3 regions of the Lysinibacillus sp. RC79 genome follow, and region 2 is predicted to be linked to each of the others. Evidence: riboswitches for the same ligand, from Rfam matches in the RefSeq annotation. Region 2 holds a riboswitch; each other region holds the start of a gene.

Region 1 (4,296 bases), on a different contig from region 2:
GCAGCTCATGGTACAGCTCCAGTAGCAGCACCACAAGCAGCTCCAGCAGCACCGAAAGCAGTTGCAGCTGTAGATGAATCACGTGTGACAGTTGAAAAAATGAGCCGTCGTCGTCAAACAATTGCAAAACGCTTACTTGAAGTAAAACAATCTACAGCAATGTTAACAACATTCAACGAAGTAGATATGACAAACGTAATGGCTTTACGTTCCCGTAAAAAAGACCAATTCTTCGAGTCAACTGGCTCAAAACTTGGTTTCATGTCATTCTTCACAAAAGCTGTAGTTGCAGCACTTAAAAAATACCCATATGTGAACGCACAAATCTCTGGTGATGAAATTCACTTAAACAACTTCTTTGATATCGGTGTAGCTGTATCAACAGAAGAAGGTTTAGTAGTACCAGTTGTACGTGACGCTGACCGCAAAAACTTTGCTGAAATTGAAGATTCAATCGCAGACCTAGCGAAAAAAGCACGTGACAAAAAATTAGGTTTAGCCGATCTTTCAGGTGGCTCATTCACAATTACAAACGGTGGAGTATTCGGTTCATTAATGTCTACACCTATCATGAATGGTACACAAGCTGGTATCCTTGGTATGCACACTATCAAAAAACGTCCAGTTGAAGTGAATGGTGAAGTAGAAATTCGCCCAATGATGTACTTAGCTCTTTCTTATGACCACCGTATTATCGATGGTAAAGATTCTGTAGGCTTCCTTAAAACAGTTAAAGAACTACTTGAAAACCCAGAAGATTTATTATTAAATTCTTAATTCCTGAATTTGTTAAAACCCTGCGAACATTGTTTTGCAGGGTTTTTTGCTTGTCATAAAACATTTCTCATTTTCAGGGAAATTTTTAAGAAAGCTTCACGTAGTAATAAAGTATATAGTATAAAAGAATTTAATTTTGTGGAATAACAGATTCTTTTGAATTACTAGTGTAGAGCTTTGATAATAAATATTTTCGAATTTTCTAAAAATGTTCAAAGTCATATTTGTAAAAACGTAAACACGTATATATGTTGATTGGAGTGGAGGCTGGACGCTCCCAGGAAAGCGCAAAGCCAGAACGGAAATCACCCCCTACGTTATTGTAAAGGCTACAAATCTAAACACCATTTTCAACTTTGCAAAATTGTATATAAGGATTTTAAAAGAATAAAACCCTAATATTGTAATTAGTCAGAAAAGTAATAAAATTATCTTGACGGATAACTTAGTTTTATAGTAATATCTTAATATCAATTAAATATACAAACCTCACATTTATCCTATTGTGAGGTAGAGGCGCGATATTTATTAGTTCATTGTTGAGTTCAAGCAAGCGAAGACGCAATGGAGAAGGAACTATCGCCGAAGTATAAAAGGAGCTCGTACTTTTATGCTGGGTCTGCAGTGAATAAGTGCAGGACTGTCCTAGTAAATTACTTTCCAGGTTTACTAGGTTGTGCTATCTCGGAATTTTGGAAATTATTGTGAGGATTTGGGCAACTGTTAAAAAAGATAAGACCTAAGTTCAGAACTTAGGTCTTTTTTGGTACAGTTGTCTTATTTTTTTACAGAAAAGGGGAGTTTTCCATGAAAAGAAAATGTTTGGTATTAATGTTGACCGTCATGACTGCAATTTTGTTAGCAGCTTGTGGTACTGGTGGTAAAAAGGATGCGACGTCGTCTAGTGATGGGGGAGTAAATACTGATAAGGGTGAAAGCGGAGGCCAATTCCGTATCGGGATGGAAGCAGGCTATGCTCCGTTTAACTGGACACAGCAAAATGATGCAAATGGCGCAGTAAAAATTGCCGATAATGCAGAATATGCAGGCGGATATGATGTGCAAATGGCGAAAAAAATTGCTGAAGGCTTAGGAAAAGAATTAGTTATCGTAAAATTGGAATGGGATGGTTTAGTACCATCACTACAATCAAACAAAATCGATGCAATCATTGCAGGGATGTCACCTACTAAAGAGCGTAAGCAAACAATTGATTTCACCGAAAATTACTATACGTCTGATTTTGTGATGGTTATCAAAAAAGGCAGTAAATATGAAAAAGCAAAATCCATCCAAGATTTCTCTGGTGCAAAAATTACATCACAATTAAATACGTCTAACTACAATGTTATTGATCAAATCAAAGATGTAAAAAAGCAAACAGCAATGGATAACTTCCCAGCAATGCGTGTAGCATTAGAAGCTGGAAAAATTGACGGCTATGTAGCAGAGCGTCCAGAAGGTATTTCCGCCGCTGCTGCAAATGATAAGTTTACGTATGTAAAGTTTGAAAAAGGTTTCGATACCGATATTTCAAATACATCTATTGCAGTTGGTTTACGTAAAGGTGATGCCGATCTTGAAAAAATCAATGAAATCTTAAAAGGTATTTCTGAAGATGATCGCCAAAAAATTATGGAAGAAGCAATTCACCAGCAACCAGCAGCACAATAACATGAATGCACGGGCTATCTGCTAGCCCGTGCAATCCCAATACAATTTATACAATAAGAATCTCTCTAAAAAATAATAATGTCTTTGCTAAAAGTTTCATAAGATAAAAGAAACAAAAGGCCCAGCTAAGACACAATACTGTAACGAACAAGCAACACAACGTTGTTAGGAGGAACATCATGAGTTTTGAATGGATTATTTCTATTGTTGAGAACAACTGGCAAATGTTTTTACGAGGTGCGTATTATACATTACTTATTTCGATTATTAGTACAATTATTGGTGCACTTATCGGATTTTTTATCGGAATTATGCATACCATCAAGGTTCGTAAAAAGGGTTTAAAATTCTATAGCTTAAAGCTCATTAATTTTATACTAACATGCTATGTCGAATTCTTCCGTGGTACACCAATGATTGTACAAGCAATGGTTGTATTTTACGGATTAGATATTGCATTTGGTATTGATATGAACTTTATTACGGCAGGTATTTTAGTTGTTGCACTAAACACAGGTGCTTATATGACTGAAATTGTGCGTGGCGGTATTGTTTCCGTTGATAAGGGGCAGTACGAGGCCGCATCGGCCATTGGTATGAATCATTTTCAAATCATGCTACATGTTGTATTACCACAAGTTGCGCGAAATATATTGCCTGCAACAGGTAATCAATTAATTATGAATATTAAAGATACAGCAGTTTTAAACGTTATCGGGGTTACGGAATTATACTTCCAAACAAAGTCGATTGCAGGTAATAACTTCCGCTATTTTGAATCCTTCTTTGTAGCTTGTGTCCTTTATTTCATCATGACATTCACAGCATCAAGAATTTTACTGTATGTAGAAAAACGACTGGATGGACCAGATGCCTACCAAAAAGAACAGAAAGAAGCAGTATAGGGGGACGAACAGATGACAGTTATTAAAATAGAGCATTTAAGTAAATCATTTGGGCGTAACCAAGTGTTAAAGGATGTAAATTTCCAAGTAGAAAAGGGCGAGGTTGTCTGCTTAATCGGCTCTTCCGGATCTGGTAAATCAACACTACTACGCTGCATTAATTTACTAGAAACACCAAGTGGCGGTCAAATTATTTACAAAGGTGACAACATTTTAGACGATAAGCATAATATCCAAGAATATCGTACACATTTAGGTATGGTATTCCAGCAATTTAACTTATTTAACAATCATAATGTGCTAAAAAACTGTACAGTTGGTCAAATGAAAGTATTAAAGCGTTCGAAGGCAGAAGCCGACGAAGTTGCTCTAAAATATTTGCAAATTGTTGGTATGGATCAATACGTCAATGCGAAGCCAAGGCAGCTATCTGGCGGTCAAAAACAGCGGGTAGCGATTGCACGAGCATTGTCAATGAACCCAGAAGTAATGCTGTTTGATGAACCGACGTCAGCACTTGACCCAGAAATGGTTGGTGAAGTATTGAAGGTAATGCGTCAGCTAGCGAATGCCGGGAATACGATGTTAATTGTTACACATGAAATGGAATTTGCTAAAGAAGTAGCAGACCGCGTTGTATTTATGGATAAAGGTGTTATTGTAGAGGAAGGACCACCATCACAGGTTTTAGTAAAACCTCAGCATGAACGGACAAAAGAGTTTTTAAAACGAACATTAAAATAATAAGTTTACGCATTCGGTTTCAATAACTAAAAAAGTGAGTCCATATTAATGGGCTCACTTATTTTCTAGAATTCCATTCTGCGTATAAAACAAAGCAAATTGCAAATGCAACGGCCAGAATAAAAAACCATTGCGGTACGCCACCAAAGCTCATATTAACACCTCGAAGTAAAAATTTTTATGATTGATATGGTAA
Region 2 (4,296 bases):
AAAAAGGAGCTAGAGGTAAAAATGCTAGCGGCCGCTGAACATTTAGAGTTTGAGCGTGCAAAGGAATTTCGTGATCAAATTGCACATATCGATACAGTCATGCAAAAGCAAAAAATCGTCTCAAGTGATACAACTAACCGCGATGTATTTGGCTATGCAGTCGAGAAGGGCTGGATGTGTGTTCAAGTTTTCTTTGTCCGTCAAGGAAAGCTCATTGAGCGAGATGTCTCGATTTTCCCAATTTATCAAGAGGCAGAAGAGGAGTTTTTAACGTTCGTTGGGCGATTTTACGAAAAGTTAGAGCACATTAAGCCTAAGGAGATCTTTATCCCACAATCTATTGATGCAGATATTTTAACGGAATTATTAGAAGTTAAGGTACTGACACCAAAACGTGGGCAAAAAAAAGAGCTAGTTGAATTAGCGACGAAAAATGCTGAAATTGCTGTAGCAGCGAAGTTCCAGCTTATTGAACGTCAGGAAGAACGCACTATAGGAGCATGTGAGGCGCTTGGTGAAGCTATGGGCATCTCTACGCCTTTACGGATTGAAGCTTTCGATAATAGTCATATGCATGGGACAGATGCTGTATCTGCAATGGTTGTATTTATCGATGGAAAACCTGCGAAGAAGGATTATCGAAAATACAAAACACGTACTGCTGCGAAGCACGATGATTACGGGGCGATGCAGGAAGTGATTCGTCGTCGATACACACGCGTATTAAAAGATGGTCTACCTTTACCAGATTTAGTACTAATAGATGGTGGGAAGGGGCAAATGGAAGTCGCGCGAGAAGTGTTAGAAGATGAGCTTGGCCTTGTCATTCCAATTGCCGGATTAGCAAAAGATGAAAAGCATAATACGTCACAGCTTCTATTTGGTGATCCACCTGAAGTAATTGCATTAAAGCGAACAAGCGATGGATTCTACTTACTGCAACGAATTCAGGACGAAGTACACCGCTTTGCTATTACCTTCTTACGACAGCAGCACGAGAAGCATGCTATACAATCTGTCCTCGATCATATAGAGGGCATTGGTCCAAAGCGAAAACAGCAATTACTTAAGCATTTTGGCTCTGTCAAAAAAATTCGTGAGGCAAGTATGCAGGCATTACAAGAAGCAGGGATGCCATCTAATCTAGCTAACAATATCTATGCTTATTTTCATTCAATAGAAGACTCCCACCTCTGAAGATGGTGAGATGAATGCAGATGGAGTTCCTTTTCAGTGGGTGTACAAATACCTACTGAATGAAAATAATGCCTCCGGACGCAATTACGCCAAGGCGAAATTGATTTTCTACAAGAGCCATTGTCAAAGGATTAGACATATGCTAAGTTTGTATATAACATTGCCCTTCAATATAGCAATGTTGTATACCGTGCCTTAGTTTTTCAGTAGTTTCTACTATTAAATTGGAAATTTCTTCACTAAGGTTAATTAAATACTTTCACTATTTAGTGATGATAGAGGTGCAAGGTTCAAGAGTAGTACGTTCGAGGACGAACAAGTCCAGTGAAAATGTATGAAAGGGAAGCTTGCCGAAGTGGAGCATCGTTGTTTCCGATGCTGTGCTGGTTTTACATTTAAGAGATGTAAGACTGTCGATACTAATCGTTTCGGAGAGCTATCACACATGCACAAGTTACTTTTATTGTACATGTTATAGGCAGCTTTCACGTTATGTGAGAGCTGCCTTTTTGCTTTCTAGAGACAAACTTTTTTCAAGGCAGTTACCCCCTACCTGAGAGGTGATGTTAAAAAAATTGGAGCGGAGGAAAGTGAGTGCTCGTGTCACTTTGATTTTGCTGCAAAAGTATAGCAACTTTATAATCAGCGAAATGATTTAATACGAAGGAGAATGATAAAGATGGCGAGAATTGTGATGAAATTTGGTGGTGCTACATTAGCATCAACAGAGCACATTCAAAATGTTGCGAAAAAGGCGATTGCAGAAAAGGAAAGAGGTTTTGATGTTGTCGTTGTCACTACAGCTATGAGGGGTATGGCTAAAGAATTAGCAAAGATGGCTCGTGATCTATCAGACAACGCATCTAAGCGTGAACTAGACGCACTATTTTCTACAAGCTCACAACTTACAAGTACATTAGTGGCAATTGCTTTACAGGAAGAAGGATATGATGCTGTGTCATTAACAGGCTGGCAGGTAGGCATTGAAACCGATGCTATGTATAGCAATGCCCGTATTGATGAAATGGATGCTAGTCGAATAGAAGAGCATTTTGTACAGGGGAAAATCGTAATTGTTGCTGGGGGACAGGGTATCGATAATTCACGGAATATTACGACGTTAGGTAAAGGTGGGGCGGAAACGTCGGCTATAGCTATTGCAGCAAAATTGAAGGCGGAGCGGGTAGATATTTACACGAATGTGGATGGAGTCTATACAGCTGATCCAAGTCATGTTGCTAGGGCACGAAAGCTAAAAGAAATTTCCTACGATGAGATGCTAGAGCTATCAAACTTAGGATCACAAATTTTACACCCACGAGCTGTAGAGTTAGCAAAGAAGTTTCAAATCCCAGTTATCATTCGGTCGAGCGAAATAGATACAGTAGGTACTTTATTGAAGGAGGAAGTTGAAATGGAGAAAAATTTAATTGTACGTGGTGTTGCCTATGAGTCAGACGTTATTCGCTTAACAGTTGGTTATGATGCTTATTCCAATGCTTCATTAGCAGATATGTTCACAATACTTGCAGAGAATCGCATAAACGTCGATATAATCGTACAAGCAATAATTGATGGCTTAAAGCCAACTGTATCATTTACCATTTTAAAAGAGGAGTTCGCTGAAGCATTACGTGTCCTAGAAGATAGTAAATTATCATTAGGGTTTAGTTTTGCTGATTTTGAAATCGGCTTAGCAAAAGTCTCTATTATTGGCTCAGGAATGGCATCTAATCCAGGGGTGGCTGCCCGAATGTTTGATCGTCTACGTCGTGAAGGTATCCCTGTAAAAATGGTCAGTACTTCTGAAATAAAAGTTTCTGTCGTTGTTCCTCAGGACGAAATGATTCATGCAGCAAATGCATTACATGATGAATTTAACTTAGAACAAGCGCTTTACATATAATTTTGAATAGGATGTGTCTGTAAAAGGCACATCTTTTTTGTTGTTGAAAAACTATTATGTCAATGAAATTAATATGTCATATTAAATAAAGTAGGGATCTATGGCAAAACGAGGGGGTGATTTCCGTTCCGGCTGGGCTCTTTCCTGGGGGCGTCCGATGAGCCGCTTCACTCGCTTTGCTCGCTCCAGGGTCTCATCTGTGACGCTGATCCCCAAGGAGTAGCCCAGCCTCCACTCCAATCAACTACTTCACTTAGAATGAATCTTCTGGAATGGGCACATCTTTTTTTGTTCACATCAATTTAATATTTTATCCAATTTTATTGTTATATAATAAAATATGACATGTTTTACCAAGGGGAAGGTTGGGGTTTGTATGGTATTATTCGGTTTATTTCAAAAGCCAATGGATGAAAGCGTTGAAAGAGACAATGATTTAGAAATACAAATATTAAAAAAACGAATTCTGGAATTGGAACTTGAGCAGGAAAGCATTGATGTGAAAAATGCGATATTAGACTTTGTACTAGCGCATATGGAGTTAATTAATTTTCAAACGGCTTTAAAGGTTCAAAATGTCTCAACGAGTGTAGGGGATATTTCCGCAATGAGTGAAGAAATGTCGTCAAATACAGAAGAGATGCTTGCGGTTGAGCAAAATGTTAATGCAAATATTCAAGAAATAAAACAGCATTCCATATTACTAGTAGAGGAAATGGAATCATCCATTTCAAAAGGTGAAATGGTTCAGGAGTTGTTGGCTAAAGGAGCTCATTCAACAGAGCAATTAAATGATGAAATGACTAAAATGGACGATATCAGTAAAGGGGTAACCGGGATTGCCGATCAAACACAACTACTATCCTTGAATGCCTCTATTGAAGCCGCGCGAGCTGGTGAGCATGGAAAGGGCTTTAATGTTGTCGCGATGGAAGTAGGGAAGTTAGCCAACAGCTCGAAAGGTTCATTGCAAGAAATGACGAAGATTCGATCAGTCATTGATAAGAAATTACACAATACAATAACAAATATTAAACAAGTCGAACATTATTTAACTGACTTTTTAAGTATCATGAAGAACAATATTGCTAATCTGACTGTAACAAGTAAAAATATTGAAGAAGCAGCACATGGCATTCATCAAATAACAGCCGCATCAGAAGAAAATGTAATAGCAGTAGGTCGTTTAGCGG
Region 3 (4,296 bases), on a different contig from region 2:
GTAGAGCAAAACGAGTCAAAAACATGGCTAGAAAATAAATTACAGTATATTAAAACAGCTGGAGCATATATACCGACAATGGAAGAATTAATCTTTGGTGCACGAGTAGCATGGCGCAATAGTAATAAGTGTATTGGTCGATTGTTTTGGCAATCGCTGCATGTTGTTGATGCCCGAGATATTTCAAAAGAAGAGGATATTTTCAACGCATTGCTTGAACATATTCAATATGCAACAAATGATGGGAAAATTCGTCCAACAATAACGATTTTTGCACCGGGACGAGTTCGTGTATGGAATCATCAGCTAATCCGTTATGCTGGCTATGAAACGGAATCTGGAACCGTTGGTGATTCGCATTCTGTTGAGTTTACAAAAGTATGTGAGTCACTTGGCTGGCAAGGTAAGAGAACAGCATTTGACGTGCTTCCACTCGTTGTACAGGTGGATGGAAGGGAACCACAAGTGTTTACTATCCCTGACGAATATGTACTAGAGGTACCGATTCGTCATCCGGAATCTGCTCAAGTAGAGAAGTTAGGATTAAAATGGTATGCAGTGCCGATAATTTCGAGTATGCGCTTCCAAATGGCAGGTATCGATTTTGAAGCAGCCCCATTTAATGGTTGGTATATGGGTACAGAAATCGGGGCACGTAATTTAGCAGATCATGAGCGTTATAATATGCTGCCCGCTATAGCAGAAATTTTCAACCTCGATACAACCAAACAGGCTTCTTTATGGCGTGACCGAGCATTAGTTGAGCTGAATATGGCAGTCCTACATTCCTTTAAAGAAGATGGTGTGAGCATTGTAGATCATCATACAGCTGCACAGCAATTTAAATTGTTTGAGGAAGCAGAAGCAGCAGCAAATCGTGAGGTTACTGGTAATTGGACATGGTTGATTCCACCTCTTTCGCCAGCTACAACCCATATTTACCATAAGCCTTATGTTAATGTTTACAATACACCGAACTATTTTTATCAGAAACCACCTTACTAATAGAGAAAGGCAGCTCATGACATCCGCTGAAATAAGATCATGAGCTACCTTTTTTAATTTACATATTCATTTTTAGAAGCCCTAAATGAACATAAGAAGAGTATCAATGCTACGACAACAAATAACCAACCAGCCGTATTCCAGCCACCAAATAAATCATGCAAATAACCAAATAAGATTGGACCGATTGCGGCTAATAAATACCCTAATGATTGTGCAAAACCTGATAAATCAGCTGCCTCAAAAGCTGTACGGGTACGTAGTGTAAAGAACATCATCGCTAATGCGAATGAAGCCCCTCCTGCTAAGCCTAGTAGCACCATCCACAGTACAGCGAGGCTTGTCCATTCCATCACTACTCCGATAAAGCCAACTAAGTAAAATACCGTAAACATTAATACGAGAGGACGTTGAGATGTCATTTTACTAGCGATAATAGGCACAGCTAAAGCCATTGGAACTTGTGAAAATTGCATGATGGAAAACATCCAGCCTGCACGATCTGCAGCTAATCCTTGTGATATATATATTTCAGGAATCCAAGCGGCAGTTGTGTAGAATAATAATGACTGAAATCCCATAGCCCCCGCCACTGCCCAAGTAACAGGTGATTTCCATAATGGTGTACGTTCTTTCGTCGTCTTAACAGTAGACTCAGGCTTATTAAATTTCAGCTGTGGAATCCAAATTAATATGGTTAACACCACAAGAACAAGTGCGATTGCTAAAGCTCCTTGCCAGCCAAATGATGAATTGGCAATAGGATAACTAATACCAGCACCGAGTCCAGCTGTCAAATTCATCGACATTGTGAACAATGCCATAAGCAAACCTACGTGAAAGGGAAATTTCAATTTAAGTAATCCGGGAATTAGTACGTTACCGAATGAAATGGCTATACCAATTAGCATAGTACCAAATATGAGTAAACTAGTTGTGCCAAGGGAGCGTAGGACAATTCCTACCGCTAAAAGAATAGTTGATAAAAATAATGTTAATTCTAGTCCAAATTTACGTGCGACAATTGGTGCGAATGGTGAAATGATTGCAAATGCTAGCAATGGGATCGTTGTTAGAAAGCCCGCTAGTACATTGGATATGCCGAGGTCTTCACGGATAAAGGATATAATAGGACCAACAACTGTTAGCGGCATCCGTAATGTCGAGGCAATACAAATTACTCCGATAACGAGTAATAAGGTTGTCCCTTTCCAGTTAATTTTCCTGCTAGGATAAGTATCGGTATGTTCATGAGTAGTCAAATAAGTCCCCCCTGTTAGAACAATTTTGATTGAATCACTATACCACTTTATCACACTAATGGAAATAGTGGAAAATTCGCAAAATAAAGAACATTACTCGAGTTATTGAAATGTCATAGGTCGTATGTTAAACTAATACCCATCATAAATTTAATATTTAATGCCTCATGTTTATATTGAGGTAGAGGTCGCGGTATTTAAGAGTATGTTAATGGAAATGACAAGCATTAGAGAAATTAACTGAAAGGAAATACCGCCGAAGTGTGAGGGGACTTGAAAACCTCATGCTGGGGCTGTCTCCGAAAGGGACAGAACTGTCACGTTTGAACAACGTGTTGAGCTATCATTTTGAAGGAACAGAGGATTTACTTAGCCATCACAGCAACGTTCATGTGATGGCATTTTTTTCGCCTCTTAAAAAAGGAAGGAAGCTATATCGTGAGTGAAATAAAAGTCAATCAGCTCGGTCATAAAGCACCGAAGCTGAAAAAAGAATTAAAAAGCCGTCATATTACAATGATTTCATTAGGCGGTACAATTGGTACAGGATTGTTTTTAGCAAGTGGTGGTGCCATTGCACAAGCAGGCCCTGGCGGTGCACTACTCGCCTATGCATTAATCGGTATCATGGTGTATTTTTTAATGACGAGCTTAGGCGAAATGGCAGCTTATATGCCATCATCGGGCTCATTTAGTACGTATGCTACAAAATTTGTAGACCCAGCTTTAGGCTTTGCACTTGGTTGGAACTACTGGTACAACTGGGCGATTACAATTGCGGCAGAAATTTCTGCTGTCTCATTAATTATGAAATATTGGTTCCCAGATAGCTCATCAGCACTTTGGACTGTTTTATTTATTGCTGTAGTTTTAACGTTCAATCTATTATCGGTAAAAAGCTATGGTGAAAGTGAATATTGGTTTGCAATGATAAAGGTTGTAACTGTAATCATTTTTATTATCATCAGTTTCTTAATGATTTTTGGTATTTTAGGAGGACACGCTCCGGTAGGCTTTACGAATTTCTTTATCGGTGATGGACCATTCCATGGTGGGCTCCTTGCTACATTTGGTATTTTCTTAGCTGCGGGATTCTCATTCCAAGGGACAGAGCTACTTGGGATAACAGCAGGTGAAACGGATGACCCTGGTAAAAATATCCCGAAAGCCGTGAAGTCTGTTTTCTGGCGAATTCTTTTATTCTATATTTTAGCGATTGCTGCAATTGGGATGCTGATTCCATTTACAGATGCACGTTTGCTATCTGAAGATATCGCTGTTTCACCATTTACACTGGTGTTCGACCGTTTAGGAATTGCCTTTGCTGCATCATTGATGAATGCTATCATTCTAACGGCAATGCTGTCAGCAGGGAATTCAGGGCTTTACGCATCGTCACGTATGCTTTGGCAATTAGCGGTAGATGGACATGCACCGAAAATTTTCACTAAACTAAGCCGTCGAGGTATTCCGATTTACGCATTACTGGCGACTTTAGCTGTAGGCTCCCTAGCATTTTTGGCTTCATTCTTTGGTGATGGTGTAGTCTACATGTGGCTGCTAAATGCCTCTGGGATGTCTGGCTTCATTGCTTGGCTAGGAATTGCATTTAGCCATTACCGTTTCCGTCGAGCGTTCGAGGTACAGGGCTTAGATCCGACATTGTTACCGTATAAAGCAAGGCTATTCCCATTCGGCCCGCTATTTGCCTTTACAGTTTGTATGATTGTTGTTATTGGACAAAACTACAATGCCTTTATGGGTAATACAATAGACTGGTATGGAGTCCTTGTCTCCTATATCGGTATTCCACTGTTCTTATTCTTATGGCTTGGCTATAAAATCAAGCATAAAACAAAAATGCTTCCATTAGAGCAATGTGATTTAAAAGTTGAACAATAAAAAATAAAACTGTCCTGTGAGCCATAGAAAATGACTTGCAGGGCAGTTTTTTAATGAATTTGTAACCCCAGGTACTATCTTGTCAGAAAAATACGCCAGGTGAACCATTAACCTTTAAGCCCCAAAG

Evidence for each region. A riboswitch is a leader RNA that binds a small molecule or an ion and turns the genes downstream of it on or off. The one in region 2 is predicted to bind lysine.
Region 1: linked by a shared signal. The riboswitch ahead of ABH968_RS07610 (transporter substrate-binding domain-containing protein) and the one ahead of ABH968_RS00520 (aspartate kinase) in region 2 are both predicted to bind lysine.
Region 3: linked by a shared signal. The riboswitch ahead of ABH968_RS21035 (amino acid permease) and the one ahead of ABH968_RS00520 (aspartate kinase) in region 2 are both predicted to bind lysine.

What each region holds. Positions count from the first base shown of each region.
Region 1 covers NZ_JBGCCD010000005.1:237,575-241,870, forward strand. Annotated here, with positions in the region: gene odhB (2-oxoglutarate dehydrogenase complex dihydrolipoyllysine-residue succinyltransferase) at 1-777, shown strand, start outside; lysine riboswitch at 1,281-1,467, shown strand; gene ABH968_RS07610 (transporter substrate-binding domain-containing protein) at 1,585-2,451, shown strand; gene ABH968_RS07615 (amino acid ABC transporter permease) at 2,631-3,356, shown strand; gene ABH968_RS07620 (amino acid ABC transporter ATP-binding protein) at 3,369-4,100, shown strand.
Region 2 covers NZ_JBGCCD010000001.1:124,592-128,887, forward strand. Annotated here, with positions in the region: gene uvrC (excinuclease ABC subunit UvrC) at 1-1,197, shown strand, start outside; lysine riboswitch at 1,466-1,644, shown strand; gene ABH968_RS00520 (aspartate kinase) at 1,877-3,103, shown strand; gene ABH968_RS00525 (methyl-accepting chemotaxis protein) at 3,480-4,296, shown strand, end outside.
Region 3 covers NZ_JBGCCD010000028.1:65,852-70,147, reverse strand. Annotated here, with positions in the region: gene ABH968_RS21045 (nitric oxide synthase oxygenase) at 1-1,005, shown strand, start outside; gene ABH968_RS21040 (CynX/NimT family MFS transporter) at 1,059-2,267, opposite strand; lysine riboswitch at 2,442-2,618, shown strand; gene ABH968_RS21035 (amino acid permease) at 2,706-4,169, shown strand; gene ABH968_RS21030 (hypothetical protein) at 4,284-4,296, opposite strand, start outside.